2 linked regions of the Vreelandella piezotolerans genome follow. The protein of the gene in region 1 interacts with the protein of each later gene in a pairwise test. Links are inferred from orthologs where the notes say so. Each region holds a gene or a part of one and is shown on either strand. Other genes may lie near its edges.

Evidence for each region.
Region 2: the proteins of secB (region 1) and secA interact in binary tests that used the Escherichia coli proteins (3 or more experiments, as listed by UniProt). The link is inferred for Vreelandella piezotolerans from one-to-one orthologs.

Annotation. Positions count from the first base shown.
Region 1 is NZ_CP048602.1:44,246-55,757, forward strand. Bases 3,516-6,390 are described here. They hold secB (protein-export chaperone SecB), read left to right. Parts: upstream 3,516-4,635; coding sequence 4,636-5,145; downstream 5,146-6,390. Other genes in these bases: gpmI (2,3-bisphosphoglycerate-independent phosphoglycerate mutase), read right to left, coding at 3,516-3,895; GYM47_RS00190 (rhodanese-like domain-containing protein), read left to right, coding at 4,150-4,572; GYM47_RS00200 (16S rRNA (uracil(1498)-N(3))-methyltransferase), read left to right, coding at 5,149-5,916; GYM47_RS00205 (CvfB family protein), read left to right, coding at 6,054-6,390. In the rest of the region: GYM47_RS00175 (S41 family peptidase), read right to left, coding at 1-1,073; GYM47_RS00180 (murein hydrolase activator EnvC family protein), read right to left, coding at 1,191-2,333; more of gpmI, read right to left, coding at 2,333-3,515; more of GYM47_RS00205, read left to right, coding at 6,391-6,758; gshB (glutathione synthase), read left to right, coding at 6,828-7,784; GYM47_RS00215 (YqgE/AlgH family protein), read left to right, coding at 7,852-8,409; Holliday junction resolvase RuvX, read left to right, coding at 8,438-8,893; pyrB (aspartate carbamoyltransferase), read right to left, coding at 8,899-9,924. UniProt on the Escherichia coli protein: One of the proteins required for the normal export of some preproteins out of the cell cytoplasm. It is a molecular chaperone that binds to a subset of precursor proteins, maintaining them in a translocation-competent state.
Region 2 is NZ_CP048602.1:2,287,384-2,299,296, reverse strand. What follows is about bases 4,803-8,078. They hold secA (preprotein translocase subunit SecA), read left to right. Parts: upstream 4,803-5,154; coding sequence 5,155-7,878; downstream 7,879-8,078. Other genes in these bases: argJ (bifunctional glutamate N-acetyltransferase/amino-acid acetyltransferase ArgJ), read left to right, coding at 7,916-8,078. In the rest of the region: GYM47_RS10575 (cell division protein FtsQ/DivIB), read left to right, coding at 1-133; cell division protein FtsA, read left to right, coding at 448-1,737; cell division protein FtsZ, read left to right, coding at 1,772-2,956; lpxC (UDP-3-O-acyl-N-acetylglucosamine deacetylase), read left to right, coding at 3,113-4,024; GYM47_RS10555 (DUF721 domain-containing protein), read right to left, coding at 4,137-4,607; more of argJ, read left to right, coding at 8,079-9,145; GYM47_RS10540 (Nudix family hydrolase), read left to right, coding at 9,221-10,177; GYM47_RS10535 (carbon-nitrogen hydrolase), read right to left, coding at 10,291-11,193; GYM47_RS10530 (agmatine deiminase family protein), read right to left, coding at 11,204-11,913. UniProt on the Escherichia coli protein: Required for protein export, interacts with the SecYEG preprotein conducting channel.

The sequences.
Region 1 (11,512 bases):
ATCGAGCGGCCATTGGGGGTGTAGTACAGCGCGGTCGTCAGCTTTAAGCCTTCGCCATTGCCCAGCGGCATGATCTGCTGCACGGAGCCTTTACCGAAGCTTTCTGTTCCCATGATGACACCCCGGCGCTGGTCTTGCAGGGCGCCCGCGACGATTTCCGCAGCCGATGCGCTACCGCTGTTGATGAGGACCACGAGCGGCACATCACCGGCGGGGGTGTCGGGAGACGCCGAAAACGACATCTCGGTGTCCGAAAGACGTCCTTCGGTATAGACGATGAGCCCGTCATCGAGGAACAGATCGGCCACGCCGACCGCGGCCTGCAAGACGCCGCCAGGATTATTGCGCAAATCGAGAATCAACCCTTCCAGAGGCTGCTCTCGCGCCATGCGCTCCAAGGCTCGGCGAGCCTGCTCGGGCGTGCGGGACTGGAATTGGCTAATGCGTAAATAGCCGTAGCCGGGTTCCAGCGTCTCCTGTTTGACGCTCTCACTGCGGATCACTTCACGGGTGAGGGTAAACTCCCGTGGTGCCTCTTCGCCAGAACGCAAAATCGTCAGGCGCAGCGTGGTGCCTGGCTCACCGCGCATCAGGTTGACGGCTTCCTGAAGTGAGAGGCTGTCGGTGGGGGTGCCATCGATGGCCACGATGATGTCCTGAGACAGCAGGCCTGCCCGGGAGGCGGGCGTGTCATCGATGGGCGTGACGACCATCAGTTGGCCATTTTGGGTGCCGACTTCGATACCGATGCCGCCAAACTCGCCTTGGGTAGACTCCCGCAGGCTTTGGTACTCCTCTTCATCCAAGTAGGCCGAATGAGGGTCGAGCTCGCTGAGCATGCCCCGCATGGCGTTACGCAGCAGCGTACGGTCGTCGACCTCTTCGACGTAGCCGCGCTTGATACGCTCGAAGACCTCGGCGAACGTTTGAATCTCTTCCAACGGCAGATCATCAGCGGCGCTGTTCGACGGCTGGGCTGCCAGAGGGAGCGGGGCCGCCAGCAGCGCGAGCGGTAGCAGGGTGGCCAATAAGCGCTTGGCAGGGGCCGATACCTCGGTAACAGATAGCGTCATGCGGACTCCGCTAGGCGAAAGGCAGTGCCAGTGGCACTGCACGGGTTGTGAGGTTCATGGTAAAGAGAGCGACAATAAAGAACGTGACTATAAAGAGAGTAGCACCAGCTTATCCCGTCAACGGCGCGCAATCCAACGTTGCGGATTAATAGGTTCTCCGCCTCGTCGCACTTCGAAATAGAGGGCGGGTCGGGATTGTCCTCCACTATTGCCCACTCGGCCTATGGCATCGCCACGACTCACCTGTTGACCGGGACGGGCGCTGAACTGTTGCAGGTGCGCATACAGCGTCATGATCTGATCGCCGTGGTCGATGATCAATAAGTTACCGAACCCTCGCATCCAGTCGGCAAACACCACACGGCCCGAATGAACCGCCGTGACCGCCGTGCCTTCGCTGGCCTGAATCACGATGCCGTTGTAGTGAACCCCGTTCCGCCGCTGAAAGCTGGCGGTGATGCTGCCTTGCACGGGCCAAGGCAAATCCCCTTGCGTGCGGGTGATGTGCGTGGTGGGCGTGGGCTCTGCCATGCGGGCCAGTTCGGCCTGAATCGCGCGGAGCTGTTGCTCGGCCTGTTCGCGACTCTGGTTCAGGTCGGCCAGTCGGTCCGCCTCGCTCCCGTAGCGGTCATCCAGCGTCTCCACCACGCCACGGCGCGCTTCGGTGCGCTCGGCGAGCAGAGCGCTTTGGGTTTCCAGCTCGTTCGCCAACGTATCCAAACGCGCTTGGCGCTCCGCCAGTGCCCGTTCGGTATCGGCAAGCGCCGTGTCCAGCCGCGCAATATCGGTGAGACGCTGCTGGCGCGCCTGCGTCAGCCGATTCAAGTAGGCCTGCATGCGGTCCAGTTCGGCAGGGTCGCTTTGATTGAGCAGCAGCTTGAGTTGGGGCGTCGGCCCTAACCGGTAGAGCGCGGCGAGCTGCTGACCGAGCGCCTGATACTGAGACTCCCGTTCGCTCTGCAAGCGTTCGCGATGTTGGCGTAATTGAGTAGTTTCATCGTTGAGTTGACGCCGCTCGGCCTGAAGTTGATCCAGCCGCTGGTGCGTCTCGGCGAGCTCGGTTTCCACGGCCTGCAGCTCGCGTTGAGCGCTATCGCGGGCTTGACCGGTCGCGCTGAGCCGCTCGGCCATGGCGTCGATCTCCTGCCCGAGCGCGTCGAGTTGCTCCCGGGCGGCGCGTTCGTTCTGCTGCGCCAAGGCGGGCTGCTGGCTCAAGGCCAGCAGCAGAGCGGCGAGGGCGAGTGGTCGCCACATGGGCATTAGGTAAAACGCAGCAGCGGCTTGCCCGTCATCGCCTCAGGCTGCGGCTGGTCCATCATGGTCAGCAGCGTGGGGGCCAGGTCGCACAGGCGGCCGTCGTCGAGCTCTGCCGCCCGCTCACCCACGTATACCAGAGGCACCACGAAGGTGGTGTGTGCGGTTTGTGGGGCGCCGGTGTCCGGGTGGACCATCTGTTCGGCATTGCCGTGATCGGCGGTAATCAGGCAGGCACCGCCTGCGCGCTCGATGGCCTCCACCACGCGACCAACGCAAATGTCGACGGTCTCGATCGCTTTCACGGCGGCATCGAAATCCCCGGTGTGGCCGACCATGTCGCCGTTGGCGTAGTTACACACCATGAGATCGAAACGGCCGCTATCGATCGCTTCAACGAGCTTGTCGGTGATCTCGAACGCACTCATTTCGGGCTTTTCGTCGTAGGTTTTGACGTCGCGAGGGGAGGGCACCAAAATGCGCTCTTCCCCTTCGTACTCGGCCTCGTTACCGCCAGAGAAGAAGAACGTTACGTGGGGGTACTTCTCCGTTTCCGCAATGCGTAACTGAGTGAGGCCGCGCTTGGCCACTACCTCACCCAGCGTATCGGTGAGATCGGTGGGCGGAAACGCGGCAGGCGCATCGATGTCGGCGGCATACTGGGTCATCATCACCAAACCATCGCCTGCCAGCGTTGGGCGTGCCTGACGTTCGAAGCCGGTAAACCCCGATTCGGTAAAGGCGCGCGTGAGTTCGCGGGCGCGGTCGGAGCGAAAATTCATAAAGATCGCCGCGTCGCCATCGTGTAACGTCACGGCATGACCGTTGACCGGCACGCTGGTTGCGGCCACGAATTCGTCGGTTTCACCGCGCTCGTAAGCATCACGCAAGCCGCTTTCCGCGCTGGTGGCCGTGTACTCCGCGTGGCCGTCGGTGAGCAACCGGTAGGCTTGCTCGACGCGCTCCCAGCGGTTGTCGCGGTCCATGGCGAAGAAGCGTCCAATGATGGAGGCGACAAAACCGTTATCGGCGCCGACGAGTTCGGATAACCGTGCGTTGGCGCGCTCGATGGACGCCAACGCGCTCTGTGGGGGCATGTCGCGACCGTCTAGAAAGGCGTGCACGTAGATGCGCTGGGCACCGCGCCGCGCTGCCAGCTCGGCCAGGGCGATGAAGTGATCTTCGTGGCTGTGCACGCCGCCTGGTGAGAGCAAGCCGAGCAGATGCACGGCGCGGCCATTGGCAACGGCGTCGTCGATCGGCTTGGTGAGCACCTCGTTGGTGTCCAGGTCGCCCTCTTCGATGGCTTTGGTGATGCGGGTGAAGTCCTGGTAAACGATGCGTCCGGCCCCCAAGTTCATATGGCCGACTTCGGAATTACCCATCTGCCCGTCGGGGAGCCCGACATGGCGGCCATCGGTATGCACGAAGGCGTGGGGACGGTTGGCCCACAGTGCGTCCATCACCGGTGTGTTGGCCGCTGCCACGGCGTTATGAGCGCTATCGGGGTTGTGGCCGTAGCCGTCTAGGATGATCAGCGCCACGGGGCGCGGTGCAGATGATGCCATGAAAGAATCCCTCTTTTGTGGGTCAGCCAAGCGACGTGAGGTACGGTTTGAAAGCCTGGCGAGGGCGGCTCTACCAGTTTTCAGACAGCACCTGATAATCGGGGTCGCGACAGGCGCGCGCTTGGGGCATCATAACGCAGGCAGCCGTCGGGCGTCATGGCCTGCGCGGTATGCCCTGTGACGTGTATACTCGTCGTGTTTCTGAGGGCGGCTAGGCCGCTTTTTTCTGCATAGACCAAGAGATTGTGTTCGCGATGATCGATCAGCTGTTCGAATTCGTAATGAACCACCCCCTCCTCGTGGGGGCATTTTTGCTGGTGCTCATAGCGTGGATCGTTTATGAAACGCGCAGCGCCGCTTCGAATGCGGTGTCCTCCACGCAGGCCACTCAGCTCATCAACCGTGAAGATGCGGTAGTGCTGGACATTCGTGAGAGCAAAGACTTCAAAGCCGGGCATATCGCTGGCGCTCGCAATATTCCCCAAAGCAGCCTCGACAGCCGCATGAGCGAGCTGGATAAAGTGAAAAGCCAGCCAATCATCGTGGTGTGCAAGCATGGCCAAAGCTCTGGCGCTGCCCAAGCGAAGCTCGCCAAAGCCGGATTCGAGCGGGCGATGAAGCTGCGTGGTGGCATGGCGCAGTGGCAGGCGGATGGCCTCCCGGTGGTCAAGAAGTAAACGAGAGCATACGTCGCGGTAACGCCGCACCTTTTTTAATGGAAGAACGATTAGGAGTATCCCATGGCGGAAGATAACAACACCCCGCAGGCAGGCGCCGCAGAAGGCGAAAAACCTCAGCTGAAATTCTCGTTACAGCGTATCTATGTGAAAGACATCTCTTTCGAAGCGCCGAACTCTCCCTCCGTGTTCAAGCAAGCGTTCAAGCCCAAGGTCAACCTGGACCTCAACACCACCAGCCAGAAAGTGGCCGACGACCAGTACGAAGTCGTGGTGAAAGTGACCGCGCAGGTCAACGACAGCGAAACCGGCACGACCTCGTTCTTGGCGGAAGTCGAGCAGGCGGGCCTGTTCCGTATTGCGGGTATCGAAGGCGCGCAGCTCGATCAGACATTGGGTGCGTTCTGCCCCAATCTGCTGTTCCCGTATGCCCGTGAGTGCGTCGATAACCTGGTCAACCGTGGCGGTTTCCCGCCGCTGATGCTGGCACCGGTCAACTTCGAAGCCATGTATGCCCAGCGCAAGCAGCGCGAAGCGCAGCAGGCTAGCCAAGCGGCTGAGAACACGCACTAAGCCATGTCGGACACGCTGACCGCCGCCGACTGGCAGGCCCGACACGGTAAAATGCCCCGTCTCTATGTGCCTGCCGAGCTGTTGGCGGGCACGACGCTAGCGCTGCCCGACGGCCCGGCCAAGCACGTGACTCGCGTGCTGCGTATGGGCGAAGGCGCGCCGCTGATCGTATTCGACGGCCGTGGCCAAGAAGCAGGCGTGCGGTTAGCCGAGGTGAGCCGCAAGCAGACGACCGTGACCGTGGAAGCGGTATGGGCGGGTAGCGGCGAGTCACCGCTGGCGGTGCATCTTGGGCAAGCGATTTCCAAGGGCGATCGCATGGATTACGCCATTCAAAAAGCCGTCGAACTCGGCGTGGCGGCGATTACCCCGCTCTATACCGAGCGGGGCGATGTACGTTTGAAAGGCGACCGTGAAGAAAAGAAGCTGGCGCATTGGCAGGCCGTGGCGGCCAGCGCCTGCGAGCAGAGCGGCCGGGCGGTAGTGCCACCCGTGCACCCCCCGCAGACGTTAGGCGAGTGGCTGGCCGAGCGCCAGGAGCCCCTGCGCTTGATGCTGCACCTAGCGACGGGTAATGGCTTTGCTCAGTCAGAGTGCCCGGCGTCTGCCGCGCTGCTGATCGGCCCGGAGGGCGGCTTGAGCGAGGCAGATATTCAGGCCGCGACCGCCAGCCACTTTATGCCTCTGACGCTGGGCCCGCGTGTGCTGCGTACGGAAACGGCCCCTGTCGTTGCGCTAACGCTTCTACAGCATCACTTCGGCGATATGTAAGCGCTTACTATCAAGCCGCTGCCGTGTTTGCTTCGGCAGCGGTTTTTTGTACCTGGCGCTCTCTTCATCCGACGCCGCTTTGCCTAGCTTTGGCAAGGTACCATAATGACGTTCTACTTCCTGTAAGGACAGCACCCATGGTCCGTGAATCACACGCCACCCCTCGATCTGTCAGCGATGCGTCGGCCCAGCTGGGCGATGTGGCCTATTTAACCGTGACGGCGGTGAATAGTACCGGAGCCTTTTTGCGCTGGGGGCAGCCCAAAGACGTGCTGCTGCCTTACAGCGAACAGCGTTTTCGCCCCGACCCTGGCAAGCGGGTGTTGGTGATGCTGTACAGTGACGATCAGGGGCGCCCGGTCGCTACCATGCGCCTCGATCGTTTTCTGACGGATGACGCCTGGGCGTTAGAGAAGGGCGACGAAGTCGATTTGGTAGTGGCCGACCGCACGGACCTAGGCATGAAAGTGGTGGTCAATCACCGCTATTGGGGTTTGATCTATCAGGACGACATTACCCAGCCGCTGCGTCGTGGGCAGTCGCTAAAAGGCTTTGTGAAACAGCGCCGCGAGGATGGTCGCGTGGATATCTCGCTGCTACCGCCCGGCGCGGCACGCCTGGACGTCGTGGGGGATAAAGTGCTGAAGGCGCTGCGCGAAAGCGGCGGCTATTTACCGTTAGGTGATAAAAGTTCGGCGCACGATATCAAAACGCGACTGGGCGTGAGCAAAAGCGCGTATAAACAGGCGATTGGCCGACTCTATAAACAGCAGTTGATCACCCTGGCGCCGGATGCGATCCGCCTGGTACCCGGTGCGCTCTCCGATACGTCGGATCAATAGCCGCGGTTGGAGCCGTGCCTGCAGTGCGGCATACTGATGACTTATTGATCCTGCATGGACTGTATTTCGATGAGCCAATCAACGTTGCACCTCGGTGTGGTGATGGATCCCATCAGCGACATCGCGTACAAGAAAGACACTACCTTGGCCATGCTGTGGGCTGCCCAAGAGCGTGGCTACACGCTTCACTATATGGAGCAGGAGGATCTTTTCTTGCAAGCGGGCCAGGCCTATGCGCGGATGCGCCCTCTCACAGTGCACCGAAACCCCGAACACTGGTACGACCTAGGCGAGGCGACTCAACGCCCGCTGGCCGAACTGGACGTAGTGCTGATGCGGAAAGACCCGCCGGTGGATGCCGAATTCATCAACGCGGTGCATCTGCTGGGCTTTGCCGAGCGTGAGGGCGTGTTGATCGTCAATCCCACGGCAGCCCTGCTACAGTGTAACGAGAAGCTCTTTGCCCAGCAGTTTCCCCAGTGCTGCGCGCCGACGGTCGTCGCCAGCCGCGATGACGTGCTGCGCGCTTTCCATGCCGAGCATGGCGATGTGATCTTCAAGCCGCTCGATGGCATGGGGGGTACAGGAATTTTTCATATCGGCCCCGAGGGCCGCAACATTGGCGCGGTGATCGAGCAGCTGACGCTGCGCGGTCAGCGTCAAATCATGGCCCAGCGCTATCTGCCGGCCATAAAGGATGGCGATACGCGGATTCTCTTGGTCGATGGGGAACCGGTGCCGTTTGGCCTTGCGCGCATTCCCTCGGCGGGCGAAACCCGCGGCAACCTGGCTGCCGGCGGGCGCGGCGTGAGTCGCGAACTGACCGAACGCGACCACTGGTTGATTCAGCAGGTGCAGCCGATGATTCGCGAGAAAGGACTGATGTTCGTCGGTTTGGACGTGATTGGCGACTATATCACCGAAATCAACGTGACGAGCCCTACCTGTGTTCGTGAAATCGACGACCAGCGCGGCACCGACATTGCCGGAATGCTGCTGGACGCGATCGAGCGTCGCTTGGCTTAACCGGTGACGGCTCAACCCGCCCTATGACGCAAGGCTTGCCGAGCGATTGGCAAGCCGCAGGAGACGCATGCAAAGTTTAAAACACCACTTTTTGATGGCGATGCCCCACTTGGAAGACCCCAACTTCGCGGGCAGCCTGATTTATCTATGTGATCACGACCACAACGGCTGCATGGGCGTGATCGTCAATCGCCCGATGGAAATCACCCTGGATGCGCTGTTCGAGCAGCTTTCATTGGGAGGCGACGACAGCCCCTACCGCAATGCGCCGGTCTACTACGGTGGCCCGATGCATAAAGATCGCGGCTTCATTCTCCATGTTGGCGACAGTCAGGCGTGGGACTCCAGCGTTCAGGTGGAAGACGGCATTGCCCTGACGACCTCCATGGATATCCTCCAAGCGCTTGCCGATGGTAACGGACCTGAGCACTTCTTAGTATGCTTGGGCTGTGCCGGTTGGGATGTGGGTCAATTAGAGGATGAGTTGAAAGAGAACGCCTGGCTCACCGTAGAGGGCCACAGCAACGTGCTTTTTGATACGCCACCGGCTGAACGTCTTGCGGCCGCTGCAGGTATCCTTGGGGTCGACCTAAACCTCATGACACGCAATGCAGGGCACGCGTGAGCGTGTGGCTGGATGAGGCGTAAGACGCATGGCAAGTAACGGGCAGCGTCTGATCTTGGCATTTGATTTTGGAACGCGGCGCATCGGCGTGGCCGTGGGCAACGAGCTGCTTCACAGTGCGCGGGAGCTGGCGCCGCTGCCTGCGCGTGACGGTATACCCGACTGGAACGTGGTCACGCGCCTCATCGACGAGTGGCAGCCCGATCTGTTCGTCGTCGGCTTGCCGCTCAATATGGATGGCAGCGAGTCGCTCATGAGCACGCGGGCGCGCAAGTTCGGCAACCGTTTGCATGGTCGCTACGGCAAACCATGCGAAATGGTCGATGAGCGTGGTTCCACCCAAGAAGCCAAGCGAATTGCCCACGGGGCGGGGCACCGAGGGAATTACCGAGAAGAGAGCGTGGATGGCATTGCGGCGGTGCTGATTTTGGAAGGCTGGTTCGCCCACCAGGAAGGCCTTCCCGGCGGGCGCACGACACATTAACGCGATTAGCGGTCCAGCGTGCCGGTTTGTGATGGCACAAACCAACGCACGGGCCGCAGATCCTTTTCAATCAACTCGTCTACTTTTAGCAGCGTGGCAAAGATCGCCATCCGCATGGGAATACCGTTATCGGTTTGGCGGAAAATCGCCAGCCGAGGGTCGCCGTTCAAATCGACGTTCAAGTCGTTGGCGCCCGGGCGGCTATCACGGGGCAACGGGTGCATCACGATCGTGCTTTGGCTGCAACGCTGGTCAAGAAAATCACGATTGACCATGAAGTCATCGGAGAGCCCCTGGAAGCTCTCGTTCATCTCATCGGTAAAACGCTCCTTCTGAATACGTGTGGTGTACACCACGTCCAGGTCGCTGAAATCGCTGGCCAGCGAGTCCCGCTGTTCGACGCGGTGACCGCGCGACGTCACTAGATCGATCAGATGGGTGGGCATCTCCAACCCCGGTGGGGACACCAGCGTTATGCGCAGCGGGTCATAGAGCGACAGCAGCTTGATGAGCGAATGCACCGTACGCCCGTACTTCAAATCACCGGTCAACAGAATGTGTGCCCCGCTCAAGCGCTTGCCCAACCGCTGAAACTCCTTATCGATCGTATAGAGATCCAACAGTGCCTGACTGGGATGTTCGCCTGGGCCGTCGCCACCGTTGATGACCGGAACGTGAGTTGCCGCAGCAAATTCGGCGACCGACCCTTGGTCAGGGTGACGCATGACGATGGCATCGCAGTAACCGCTCATGACGCGGCTGGTGTCGTACAGCGACTCGCCTTTCGCCATGGACGAGAAGGTAAAGCCCGTGGTGTCGCATACGCTTCCCCCCAGTCGGCAGAAGGCGGCATTGAAGCTCACCCGCGTACGGGTGCTCGCCTCGAAAAACAAATTGCCCAGAACCGCTCCTTCCAGCACCCGCGTCACCTGACGGCGACTCGCAATCGGCTCCATGCGAGCTGCTACGCGCAATAGGTGATCGACGCTATCGCGGTTTAATGAATCGACAGTTAATAGGTGCTGGCTCATCATGGACCTCATCATTATTGGGCGTGGGTGAAGGTGGCCGCATTATAAAGCGCTAAGTGTAACCGCCAAACCAGACGTGCCGAAGCGGTTTCCGCCCCCTGATATGAGAGAACAGATGATCTAGCCGAGACTTTTTTCGACTATTAGATAATTAGCCCTTGCCAACCCGGCATTGAATCCGTAAAGTACGCATCCGCTGCCGGGGACGCCCAGCGTTACCAGCGGTGATGAGATTGAAAAACCTCTTGTTTGTCAGGAAGTTAGAGCTCTGTAGTAGGTTGATCAGATCGCTCGCTTCGCCCGCTGAAAACAGCGGTTGACAAACACCACGGAATGCGTAGAATACGCCTTCCTCGCTGAGGCAACACGGGTCAGGTCATCGAGCCCGCCGCAGCGGCATTGAGAAAGTTGCTCTTTAACAATTCGATCAGGTAATTCATGTGGGCGCTTGCCGATGAGGGTGATAAATCACCTATTATCAAGGCAAGCGACTCGTCAAACAGGCTTCGGCCTAATGAATGAATTCGTTTGACCCTTGAGCCAAGTTTGGTTCGCTTCTGTTGCTTCGGTGACAGGTAAGAACCGCATTGATCTTAAACTGAAGAGTTTGATCATGGCTCAGATTGAACGCTGGCGGCAGGCCTAACACATGCAAGTCGAGCGGTAACAGATCCAGCTTGCTGGATGCTGACGAGCGGCGGACGGGTGAGTAATGCATAGGAATCTGCCCGATAGTGGGGGATAACCTGGGGAAACCCAGGCTAATACCGCATACGTCCTACGGGAGAAAGGGGGCTTCGGCTCCCGCTATCGGATGAGCCTATGTCGGATTAGCTAGTTGGTGAGGTAACGGCTCACCAAGGCCACGATCCGTAGCTGGTCTGAGAGGATGATCAGCCACATCGGGACTGAGACACGGCCCGAACTCCTACGGGAGGCAGCAGTGGGGAATATTGGACAATGGGGGGAACCCTGATCCAGCCATGCCGCGTGTGTGAAGAAGGCCCTCGGGTTGTAAAGCACTTTCAGCGAGGAAGAACGCCTAGCGGTTAATACCCGCTAGGAAAGACATCACTCGCAGAAGAAGCACCGGCTAACTCCGTGCCAGCAGCCGCGGTAATACGGAGGGTGCAAGCGTTAATCGGAATTACTGGGCGTAAAGCGCGCGTAGGTGGCTTGATAAGCCGGTTGTGAAAGCCCCGGGCTCAACCTGGGAACGGCATCCGGAACTGTCAAGCTAGAGTGCAGGAGAGGAAGGTAGAATTCCCGGTGTAGCGGTGAAATGCGTAGAGATCGGGAGGAATACCAGTGGCGAAGGCGGCCTTCTGGACTGACACTGACACTGAGGTGCGAAAGCGTGGGTAGCAAACAGGATTAGATACCCTGGTAGTCCACGCCGTAAACGATGTCGACCAGCCGTTGGGTGCCTAGCGCACTTTGTGGCGAAGTTAACGCGATAAGTCGACCGCCTGGGGAGTACGGCCGCAAGGTTAAAACTCAAATGAATTGACGGGGGCCCGCACAAGCGGTGGAGCATGTGGTTTAATTCGATGCAACGCGAAGAACCTTACCTACTCTTGACATCCTG
Region 2 (11,913 bases), 2.2 Mb from region 1 along the record:
ATGGCAGCGCGAGCTGGCGAATGTCAGTGATCATATTCGTTACATCGATTTGCGTTACCCTAACGGAGTAGCGGTCGCTTGGCATGGAGAAACAGAGTTTCAGGAAAATGAGTCCACTCCCAGTGCAGAGTAACGTTCGATGACAATGTGCAAAAAGCGGGTAAAGGTGAGTGATCGCCAACGCTGAAAAAGCCGCAAATGGGGTTTAAATTGCGGCTAAAGCCAATTATCGTGGGTACGGACTAGTCGTATAGCGTCTATTGTTTCTATACTATGTGTCGAGCGGAGCTGTGGGTCTGTTTTTATTATCCAGTCAGCGGTTAACCCGCATCAGCGAGTTTCAAGTTTAACGTTACTAATTTTAATTTGGCGGAAGCTCTTTTTTGCTCAGGCAAATAATGTACCCGCCGTATTCATTAAAACAATGGCAAGGAGATTTACCGACTCATGGCAGGCTCACCCAACGCATCCAATATGGTTGTCGGGCTGGACATTGGAACGTCCAAGGTCGTCGCAATAGTCGGTCAACCCACCGATGACGGTGGAATTGAAATTGCCGGTATCGGTTCTCATCCGTCGCGCGGCATGAAGCGTGGTGTCGTCATCAACATCGAATCAACGGTTCAGTCGATTCAACGTGCTGTCGAAGAGGCGGAGTTGATGGCAGGTTGCGATATCCACTCGGTGTATGTGGGTGTGGCGGGCAGTCATATTAGCTCGATGAACTCCGATGGCGTAGTGGCCATTAAAGAGCGTGAAGTGACGCCGTCCGATATCGACCGGGTGATCGATTCTGCTCGCGCGCGGGCGATCTCCGAAGGCCAACGCGTACTGCACGTATTGCCTCAGGAGTTCTCGATCGACGCCCAAGGGGGCATCCGAGAGCCGCTGGGCATGTCGGGCGTTCGTCTGGAAGCGCAAGTGCATTTGGTCACGGCAGCCCTCAACGCCGTCCAGAATATCGAGAAGTGCGTACGACGCTGTGGTTTGGATGTCGACGCGATCATTCTCGAACAGCTGGCGTCGAGTATGGCCGTGCTGACCGAAGACGAGCGAGAGCTCGGGGTGTGCATGGTCGATATTGGTGGCGGCACGACCGATATGGCGATTTTCAGCGAAGGTGCCATTCGTCATACGGCGGTGATTCCCATTGCCGGTGATCAAGTCACTAACGATATTGCTATGGCGTTACGTACCCCGACGCAGCACGCTGAAGAGATCAAAGTGAAGTATGCTTGCGCGCTAACCCAGTTAGCGGCAAGTGATGAGATGATCAAGGTTCCCAGTGTCGGTGATCGTCCGGCCAGAGATCTGTCACGCCAAGCGCTGGCAGAGGTGGTCGAGCCGCGTTACGAAGAGCTGTTTACCTTGGTAAGAGACGAATTACGCCGCAGCGGCTATGAAGATATGGTGGCTGCGGGTGTGGTGCTCACCGGCGGCACTTCGCGCATGGAGGGTGTAAGCGAGCTGGCAGAAGAGATATTTCACATGCCGGTTCGTATTGCCTGCCCGCAAAATGTCAGAGGCTTGGCAGATGTGGTTCGCAATCCTATCTATGCGACGGGCGTTGGTTTGCTGCATTATGCACTGCAGGAAACGCGTCATGGGCAAGGCCTAGAAAGCCACGGGGGAGGCGTTGCGGCCCATAAAGGGCGTAACGAATTAGCCCGGCGTGATATCAAGGATGGCCATTCGGCGCTGGCAAGAATCAAAGGCTGGTTCAAAGGAAATTTCTGATAGGGCCGCAAGCGCGGTTCAGGAGACGGGGCTTATGTTCGAATTGGTAGATAACGCACCCTCGAGCAGTGCGGTCATCAAAGTAGTGGGCGTTGGCGGCGGTGGCGGTAACGCTGTCAACCATATGGTCGAAAGCAACATCGAAGGCGTCGAGTTCATTTGCGCCAACACCGATGCTCAGGCCCTCAAGCGCGTATCGGCAAAGACGGTGCTGCAGTTGGGTGGTGAAATCACCAAAGGGCTCGGGGCAGGTGCTAACCCTGAAGTAGGGCGGCAGGCGGCCATGGAAGACCGTGAGCGCATTGCCGAACTGCTGAGCGGCGCCGACATGGTCTTCATTACGGCAGGTATGGGCGGCGGCACCGGCACTGGCGGGGCGCCCGTCGTAGCGCAAGTCGCCAAAGAGCTTGGCATTTTGACGGTGGCCGTGGTGACACGCCCCTTCCCCTTCGAAGGGCCCAAGCGAATGCGTGCGGCAGAAGAGGGAATGAAAGAGCTCTCCGAGCATGTCGACTCGTTGATCACTATTCCCAACGAAAAGCTGCTGTCGGTCCTAGGCAAGAACGCCACGCTGCTGACGGCGTTCAGCGCAGCCAACGATGTGCTGCTGGGCGCGGTGCAGGGTATTGCAGAGCTGATCACCAGCCCAGGGATCATCAACGTGGACTTTGCCGATGTGCGCACCGTCATGTCAGAAATGGGCATGGCCATGATGGGGACCGGCGGCGCTACGGGGGAAAACCGCGCCCGTGAAGCCGCTGAAAAAGCCATTCGCAGCCCGCTACTCGAGGATATCGATCTTCATGGCGCGCGCGGTATTCTGGTCAACATTACCGCAGGCCCGGATCTTTCCATCGGCGAATTCAACGATGTGGGTGCAACGGTCCAAGAATTTGCATCTCAAGAGGCGACCATCGTGGTGGGTACCTCCATCGATATGGAAATGTCCGATGAGCTGCGCGTTACGGTGGTGGCGGCCGGACTGGATGGTAGCAAAGCCAAGGCGACGGCGGCGCGAGAACCGGCTCGTCGCTCTGCGGCGGAAGCCGGTGGTTCCGATTATCGTAAATTGCAGCAACCCACTGTCATGCGCCAGCAAGCCACGGCACGCGCCGAAGCTCCCGATGCAGCGCCAAAGCCGCGTGCTGAAAAGCGTCGTGCAGCGGATGCCGACGACTACTTGGATATCCCCGCGTTCCTGCGTCGTCAAGCGGATTAACCCCCGCCATCGGGTTCATTGCAGCAGCAAACGAGAGTTTTATTGGTTAAAACGCTCGTTTGCTGTTAAAGTGAACACTGTTTGATAACTTTCTTCCTTTGCGGATCCTGTAGCAGCTTGCTGCAAGCCGCCGTCATTAGAGCTTGACCACTACCCATGATCAGACAACGCACACTACAAAACGTCATTCGCGCCACTGGAGTGGGTCTGCACTCCGGCAAAAAAGTCCATATGGCTTTGCGTCCGGCACCGGCCAACACCGGCATTGTGTTTGTCAGAACCGATCTGGATCCCGTGGTACATGTGCCTGCCCGTGCCGAACTGGTTGAAGACACCACGCTGTGCACGGCGCTCTCTTATGAAGGTGTCAAAGTCGCGACCGTCGAGCACCTTATGTCCGCCTTTGCGGGCTTGGGCATCGATAATGCCTACGTCGATATCAGTGCCCCGGAAGTGCCCATCATGGATGGTAGCGCCAGCCCATTTGTCTTTTTGATTCAGTCTGCGGGCATTTTGGAGCAAGAGGCGGCCAAGAAATTCATTCGCATCAAGCGCCGCATTGGTGTGACCGATGGTGATAAAGAAGCCACTTTTTTGCCTCACCAAGGTTTTAAAGTGTCGTTTGCCATCGATTTCGACCATCCGGTTTTCGAGCAGCAGAAGCAAACTGCGCTGATCGACTTTTCGACCACGTCGTTCGTCAAAGAAGTCTCCCGTGCGCGAACTTTTGGCTTCATGCGCGATCTCGAGTACCTTCGCTCCAACAATTTGGCTCTTGGGGGCAGCCTCGAGAATGCGATCGTTGTTGATGATTACCGTATCGTCAATGAAGGTGGCCTGCGCTATGAAGATGAGTTCGTCAAACACAAGGTGCTAGATGCCATCGGTGACCTGTATCAGTTGGGCTATAGTTTGATTGGCGAATTCCGCGGCGTGAAATCAGGCCATGCGCTCAATAACCAGCTGTGCCGTGAGCTAATGGCTCAGCCTGATGCCTATGAAATTGTCACGTTCGAAGAAGAGAAAGCCGTGGCACCCATCTCTTATGCGGCTCCAGCGATGGCGTAATTCGTCAAAATAAAAATGTCTGGGGCGTTGAGTTGAAAACGTGACATGGCTCCCCATCTATAAAGCACTGCTTCGGCGGTGCTTTTTGCGTGTAAGGGGAGGCGCTTTTAAATTACGTTTTGGTGTCTTTCGGGCGAGCGTGAGAGGCCAGGCGCTCTAGGGCATGTTTGAGGCTGAGGCTGTCAGCGTCTTTGGCGCATTCGGCCAGGGTTTTGCCCGCACTGTCGGAAAGCGTTCGCGTGAAGCGTCTGGGTGACTCGATGGGGCGTACGGGGCGCACTTTAAGGGTGAACCCTGTCACTCCCTCAAAGCCAGGGAGCTGGTGAAGCAGCGATAACAGGCGAGATTGTTCGTAGCGTAGCCACGTCAGCCAGCTCGCTTGCCCGCTGATGAGGGTCAAGCGCCCATTGCTAAAACCGCCTACGAAAATATGTTCACGCATCTCTTCGGGTAAATGAGCACGGAGATGCCGCTGTGCTTGATCGATCAAGCGTGATTGTCGCATGAGCTGGCCGACGCCGCCTGACTTGGTTAGCAGTTGGGCAATGGGCTGTGCGCGAGAACGCTTAACCTTTATACTCATCAACTTGATTCCTAGGGTGTTGCGAGTGGCGTCGTACTGGTTACTACGTGCATCACCTGTGATTGACCGCCAATAGACAGAGCCTAACACGCTCAGGAGCCAGTCCACAGCATGTCATCAACGTCAGAGATCGAATCCGCTTCGCTAAAGCGTCCTCGACGCTATGGCCTGGCGCGTTGGTGGTTGGCTGGTTTGCTGGTGAGTTGTTTACTACCCGCTAGTTTACACCCATCCGACGCGTTGAGAAGCAGCGACCGTGGTGTTTGCATCTGCTTTTGGATGCCTGCCATGCTTCGCGCGCAGTCTCATTGGATCGCGAAGAAACGGCGCGCGCTTCGCCGCTGGTTTCATCGCCAAACGCGACGAGAGCCCCAATCCTTCCGTCGCCCGTTACCTTTTCTTCGGTTTGCGCTCCCGCTCGTCGCCGCAAGCGATGTCGTGACGCCCCGTGGCCCGCCTACTCGATAATGCCTCGCTTGATTACCACCCTTTTTGCCTGATACCTGAGCGTACCTGGATGGGGCGCTCACGATGATTTGGAAATTTCATGATTAATAATTTGTTACGTAAAGTGGTCGGCTCCAAGAACGACCGTGAAGTCAAGCGCATGCAAAAAAGTGTGCAGAGCATCAATGCATTGGAAGAGACCCTGGCGGGCCTAAGCGATGCAGAGCTTCAAGCAAAAACTCCAGAACTACGTCAGCGTCTAGACGAAGGGGCAACGCTGGACAGCCTCTTGCCCGATGCGTTTGCTGTGGTGCGCGAGGCCAGTAAGCGGGTGATGGGGATGCGTCATTTCGACGTGCAGATGGTGGGGGGTATGACCCTACACCGCGGCCGTATCGCCGAAATGAAGACTGGTGAAGGTAAAACCCTGGTCGCCACGCTCGCGGTCTATTTGAACGCGCTGACTCGCAAAGGCGTTCATGTCGTGACCGTGAACGACTACCTCGCCCGTCGCGATGCCGAATGGATGCGCCCCCTGTATGAATTTCTAGGGCTCACGGTGGGTGTTATTTTCGCCGGACAGACGGGGGAAGAGAAGCGTCACGCGTATCAATGCGATATTACCTACGGCACCAATAACGAATTTGGCTTCGACTACCTACGCGACAACATGGCGTTCTCGCTGGAAGACAAAGTCCAGCGCGGTTTGCACTACGCCATTGTGGACGAAGTCGACTCCATCTTGATCGATGAAGCGCGCACACCGCTGATCATCTCCGGTGCGGTGGACGAAAATACGGACCTCTACGGCATCGTGAATCGTTTGGCTCAGCAGCTCGAGCAGGGGGAAGTCTCCGAAGATGACGAAGCGCCAGTGAGCGGCGATTTCGTGCTCGACGAAAAGCAGAAACAGGTAGAACTGACCGAGCAAGGACACAATAAGGTCGAAGAACTCATGCGGGCCGAGGGGCTGCTGGGGGAGGGCGAATCGCTTTATGCTGCGCAAAACCTCAACTTGCTGCAGCACATGCACTCGGCGCTACGTGCGCGTCACCTCTACCACCTCGACGTGGACTACATCGTTGCGGAAGGTCAGGTCGTGATCGTCGACGAACATACCGGTCGTACCATGCCTGGGCGTCGTTGGTCCGAGGGGTTGCACCAGGCCGTCGAAGCCAAAGAAGGGGTGACGGTTCAGCGTGAAAGTCAGACGCTGGCATCCACTACCTTCCAGAACTACTTTCGTCTGTATGAAAAGCTGTCGGGCATGACGGGCACGGCGGACACCGAAGCGTTCGAATTCCGTCAAATTTACGGTCTGGACGTCATCGTCATCCCTACCAACCGTCCGTTGGCGCGCAAGGATCTCAATGATCTCGTCTACCTGAGCGCCGAAGAGAAGTACGAAGCCATCATCAAAGACGTCAAGGCAGAAACAGAGGCTGGTCGTCCTGTGCTGGTCGGTACGGCGTCGATCGAAACGTCCGAGTACCTCGCACGCCTGATGCGCAATGCAGGCTTGAAATTTAACGTGCTCAACGCAAAACAGCACCAAAGCGAAGCGGAAATCATCGCCCAGGCGGGCCGACCAGGTGCCATTACCATCGCCACCAACATGGCGGGGCGTGGGACGGACATCATGTTGGGTGGCAACTGGGAGGCCGAGGCAGCCAAGCTGCAAAACCCCAGTCAAGCCCAAATCGATACGCTCAAGGCCGAATGGCAAAAGCGCCATGATGCGGTCTTGGAAGCGGGTGGCCTGCACGTCGTGGGTTCCGAGCGGCACGAATCACGGCGTATCGATAACCAGCTTCGCGGTCGCGCCGGGCGTCAGGGGGATCCTGGCTCGACACGCTTCTTCCTCTCCTTGGAAGATAGCCTGATGCGTCTGTTTGGCTCGGATCGCGTGAAGCGTTTGATGCAGGCGTTGGGGCTCGAGCGTGGCGAGGCCATCGAGCACAAAATGGTCTCTAACGCGGTCGAGCGCGCGCAGAAGAAAGTCGAAGGCCGTAACTTCGATATCCGTAAGCAGCTACTGGAGTACGATGACGTCGCCAACGACCAGCGCCGCGTCATCTATGAGCAGCGTAACGAAATTCTCGCCTCCGACGATGTCTCCGCCGCTGTGTTAGGTATTCGTGAGGAGGTCATGGAGGAGGCGATTAGCGACTACGTGCCCCCACAAAGTCTGGCTGAGCAGTGGGATCTTCCTGGGCTGGAAGCGCATCTGAAAACGGAGTTCAATCTCGATGCTCCGGTCGTGCAGTGGGCGGACGAGGATGAGCGCTTCAGTGAAGAGAAGCTGCGCGAGCGCCTGCAAACCATGCACCGCGACGCGTACCAGGCGAAGATCGAGTCCGCTGGTGAAGCGCTGATTCGTCGCTTCGAGAAACAAGTGATGCTGCAAGTGCTGGATACCCGCTGGAAAGAGCATCTGCAGTCCATGGATCATTTGCGTCGCGGTATCCACTTGCGTGGCTATGCACAGAAAAACCCCAAGCAGGAGTACAAGCGCGAGTCCTTCGAGCTGTTCCAGCATCTGTTGACCAACATCAAAGCCGATGTCACGCGTATTCTCAGCCACGTTCAGGTGCGTCAGCCAGAAGAGGTCGATGCGCTGGAGCAGAAGCGCCGTGAAGAGCTGGCCCGTGAAAAAGCCACGGCTGCCAGCCGCCACGATGCGCCCGATGCCGAGCCTGGCGAGGCCTCGCCCGGTGCCGACGGTCGCCCGCTGCGTCGTGAAAATCCCAAAGTAGGCCGCAACGATCCTTGCGTGTGTGGTTCGGGTAAGAAATACAAGCAGTGCTGCGGAAAATTGAGCTAATCACGCGCTTTCGTCAGCGAGCGTAAAGGAGAAAAACATGGCGGTGGGACATCTTCCCTTTCCAGAATTGCCACCTCTTGACGGGGTGCGTCTAGGGACTGCAAAGGCGGGCATCAAGAAGCCGGACCGCCGTGACATGGTCGTGATCGAGCTGCCTGAGGCGGCCACCGTCGCCGGTGTGTTCACGCGCAATGCGTTTTGTGCCGCTCCCGTGGTGGTGGCTAAGACACACCTTGAGGCGTGTGCAAAGAACGGTCTGTCTGCCCGGTACTGGCTGATCAATACCGGCAATGCCAATGCGGGTACGGGTGAGTCAGGACTGCAGGATGCCTATGCCAGCTGCGCCGCGGTGGCCGAGCAAGCCGGGGTGGACGCCACCCAGGTACTGCCGTTCTCGACTGGCGTGATTGGCGAGCCATTGCCCATGGCCCGCCTTTTGGCGGGTTTGCCAAATGCGCTGGGGTCGTTGGCTGATTCAAGTCAAGCCTGGCAGCAGGCAGGGGAAGGCATTCTTACTACCGACACTCGCGCAAAAGGCGCGACGGTTAGCGTGGCGATTGGCGACCAGCAGGTGACCATCAACGGTATTACCAAAGGGTCGGGCATGATCAAACCCAACATGGCGACCATGCTGGGATTCGTCGTTACCGACGCGGCGATTGAGCAGCCCTTACTCGCCTCGCTACTCCGGGAAACGGTGGATCGCTCTTTCAACTGCATCACCGTGGATAGCGATACCTCTACCAACGATGCCTGCATGCTGGCAGCGACGGGCACGGGGGCGCGTATCGAAAGCGACGAGCATATTGTCGTGTTCCGCAATGCACTGCAGCGAGTGATGACCGAGCTAGCTCAGTCGATCATCCGCGATGGCGAGGGGGCGACTAAATTCATCACCCTGCAGGTGAACGATGCCTGCACGCGCCAAGAGGCGCTGGACGTAGCATTTACCGTGGCCCATTCGCCGCTGGTCAAAACCGCCCTTTATGCTTCCGATGCCAACTGGGGGCGTATTTTAGCGGCAGTGGGGCGGGCACCGGTGGAGTCGTTCGATGTCAGCCGTGTCGTCATCGATTTGGGCGATGTGCGACTGGTGGAGAACGGTGGCCGTGCTAATAGCTACACCGAGGCAGCTGGCAGTGCTGTCATGGCCGAGGAAGAGATTACAATTCGCATTAATTTGGGGCGTGGTGACGAGGCGGCCACTGTGTGGACCTCGGATCTGTCCCATGACTATGTGTCCATCAACGCGGATTACCGCAGCTAAGTCTGTGGCAACGTGCTAACGCAGCGAGATAGCGCCGTGCAAGCATGGCGGTGCGCACAAAGTGGATTAGACGTAATGAGTGTAATGGTAAAACGACGGGTTCATGTTGCGGCGGCTGCAATGATCAGCGCCGATCAAAAGCACGTGCTGATCGCGCGTCGGCCTTCCAACGTCGATCACGGCGGTTTATGGGAGTTTCCTGGCGGTAAACTGGCCCCCTATGAAACTGGGTTAGAAGGCCTGAAACGTGAGCTGCATGAAGAGTTGGGCGTGGAGATCGTCCGTGCTCAGCCGCTCATTCGCGTTCACCACGAGTACCCTGATAAGCATATCTTGCTCGACGTATGGCAGGTGCATGAGTTCGCCGGCGAGCCGTTTGGCCGTGAGGGTCAAGCGGTGCGGTGGGTGCCGATGAACGAGCTGGTGAACTACCCGTTCCCGGCAGCGAACCTGCCGATCCTCCGCGCTGTGATGCTACCTACCGAGTATTTGATTACCGGTGAAGAGCCTGACGTCGAGCGCTTCGCAGCGCTGCTCGAGCGCGCTCTGCGCGAAGACAATATTCGTCTTGTTCAGCTGCGTGCCAAAAGTTTGGATGAGGCAGCCTACGTGGCTCGTGCCGAGCGTGCGCTCACGCTTTGCCGTGAATATGGGGCAAAACTGCTGCTCAACGGTGAGCCTACGCTCTTGGAGCAGGTCGATGCCGATGGCATCCATCTGACCAGTGCGCGGTTGATGGAGCTGGATCGTCGCCCGATTGCCGAAAACAAGTGGCTGTCGGCATCAACGCATGACCAGAAGCAGCTCTCCCAAGCGGCCGTGTTGGGGTGTGATTTCGTCACCCTGTCGCCGCTACGCACTACGCCTTCGCACCCGGAAGTGGCCCCCATGGGCTGGCACGACTTCCAACAACTGGTGGAGCGGGCCGGTATGCCGGTGTTCGCGCTGGGCGGCATGACCCGCTTCGACGCCAACCACGCGCGCGCGGTGGGCGCGCAAGGCATCGCCTCTATTCGCGATTTTTGGAAGTAAGTACTTTTGCCGTGGGTACTCTTGCTGTAGGTACGCTTGTCTGATCGCCAATAGTAAAACGCCTGCTCTGGTCACAGGGCAGGCGTTATTAGTTGTTAGGGAGAAGTAAATACCTAGTCGCGGTAGCGGCGGGTCAGGTCGCCATAGGCGTCGACCCGGCGGTCGCGCAGGTAGGGCCAAATACGTCGGGTGTTTTCGCTACGCGCCATATCCAGGCTTACGACCAACTGCTCGGTCTCTTCACCCGCATGTGCTAACAGCTCGCCTTGTGGGCCGCAAATAAAGCTACCGCCCCAAAAAGCGATACCGTCGCCCACGCCGGAGTGATCCGCTTCAAGGCCGACGCGGTTGGCCACCAGGACTGGCAGACCGTTGGCAACGCCATGGGCTCGCTGAATGAGCGTCCACGCCTCTTTTTGGCGCGCCTTTTCGGCGTCGTCGTCGTTAGGGTCCCAGCCAATGGCGGTGGGATAGAGCAGCAGCTCGGCACCCGCCAGCGCCATCAGGCGCGCCGCTTCCGGATACCACTGGTCCCAGCACACCAAAATCCCTAACCGCCCCACGGACGTGTCGATGGGCGTAAAGCCCTCTTTGCGGGTGTCGTCGGCGTCGCCAGGGGTGAAGTAAAACTTTTCGTAGAACCCTGGGTCGTCGGGAATGTGCATCTTACGATACTGACCCACTCGCCCCTGAGCACGGTCGTAGACCACGGCAGTATTGTGGTAAAGCCCCGCTGCGCGTTTCTCGAACAGCGAGCCTACTAGCACGATATCCAGCTCTTTGGCCAGTGCCGCTAGCCGCTGGCCGGTGGGGCCGTCCAGTGGTTCGGCAAGATCGAACAGTGCCGGGTCTTCGTATTGGCAGAAGTAGTGGGTGGCGTGCAGCTCTTGTAATAGTACGAGCTGTGCTCCTTGGCTCGCTGCTTTGCGAATGCCCGCTTCGCTTTCGGCTAGACTGCGCGCTTTGTCCGGCCATGCGGCTTGTTGAATCACCGCCACGTTGAGTGTCTGAGACATGCTGCTCTCCTTAAGAGTGAGTGGTCGCAGGCACAAGCGTACCTTTGGGTAGCTGCATGGTTAAGCAGTGCAGGCTGCCGTGCTGTCGAATCACGCTGACGCACTCGATGGGAATCAGAGTATGTTCCGGGAACGCCACGGCCAGCGCCTGGAGGGCCGTGACATCCGCAGGATCTCCGTAAGTGGGTACGAGCACGGCGTCGTTAATGATCAGAAAGTTAGCATAGGTGGCTGGCAGGCGATGACCGTCTTCAGGATCGAAACAGGCCTGGGGCCAGGGAAGCGGAACGAGCCGGTAGGGCTCGCCGTTACGCTGACGAAACGCTTTTAGCTCCTGTTCCATGGCCTGGAGGGCCGTATAGTGGCGATCGGTGGGATCATCGCAGCGCACGTAGGCAATGGTGGTGGGGCTACAAAAACGAGCCAGTGTATCCACATGACTGTCGGTATCGTCACCTTCTAAGTGCCCGTGCGTTAGCCATAGTATTCGGTCGACACCAAAGTCGTCTGCCAATCTCGCTTCGATATCGGCACGGGAGAGTGACGGGTTGCGGTTGGTATTCAGCAAGCACGCTTCGGTGGTGAGCAGTGTGCCCTCGCCGTCGGTTTCGATGGCGCCGCCTTCCAGTACCATGTCACGCGAGGCCACCGGACAAGCCCATACGCCTGCGTCTGCCAGCCACTGCGTCAGCTGATTGTCCCGCTCGGCGGGAAATTTAC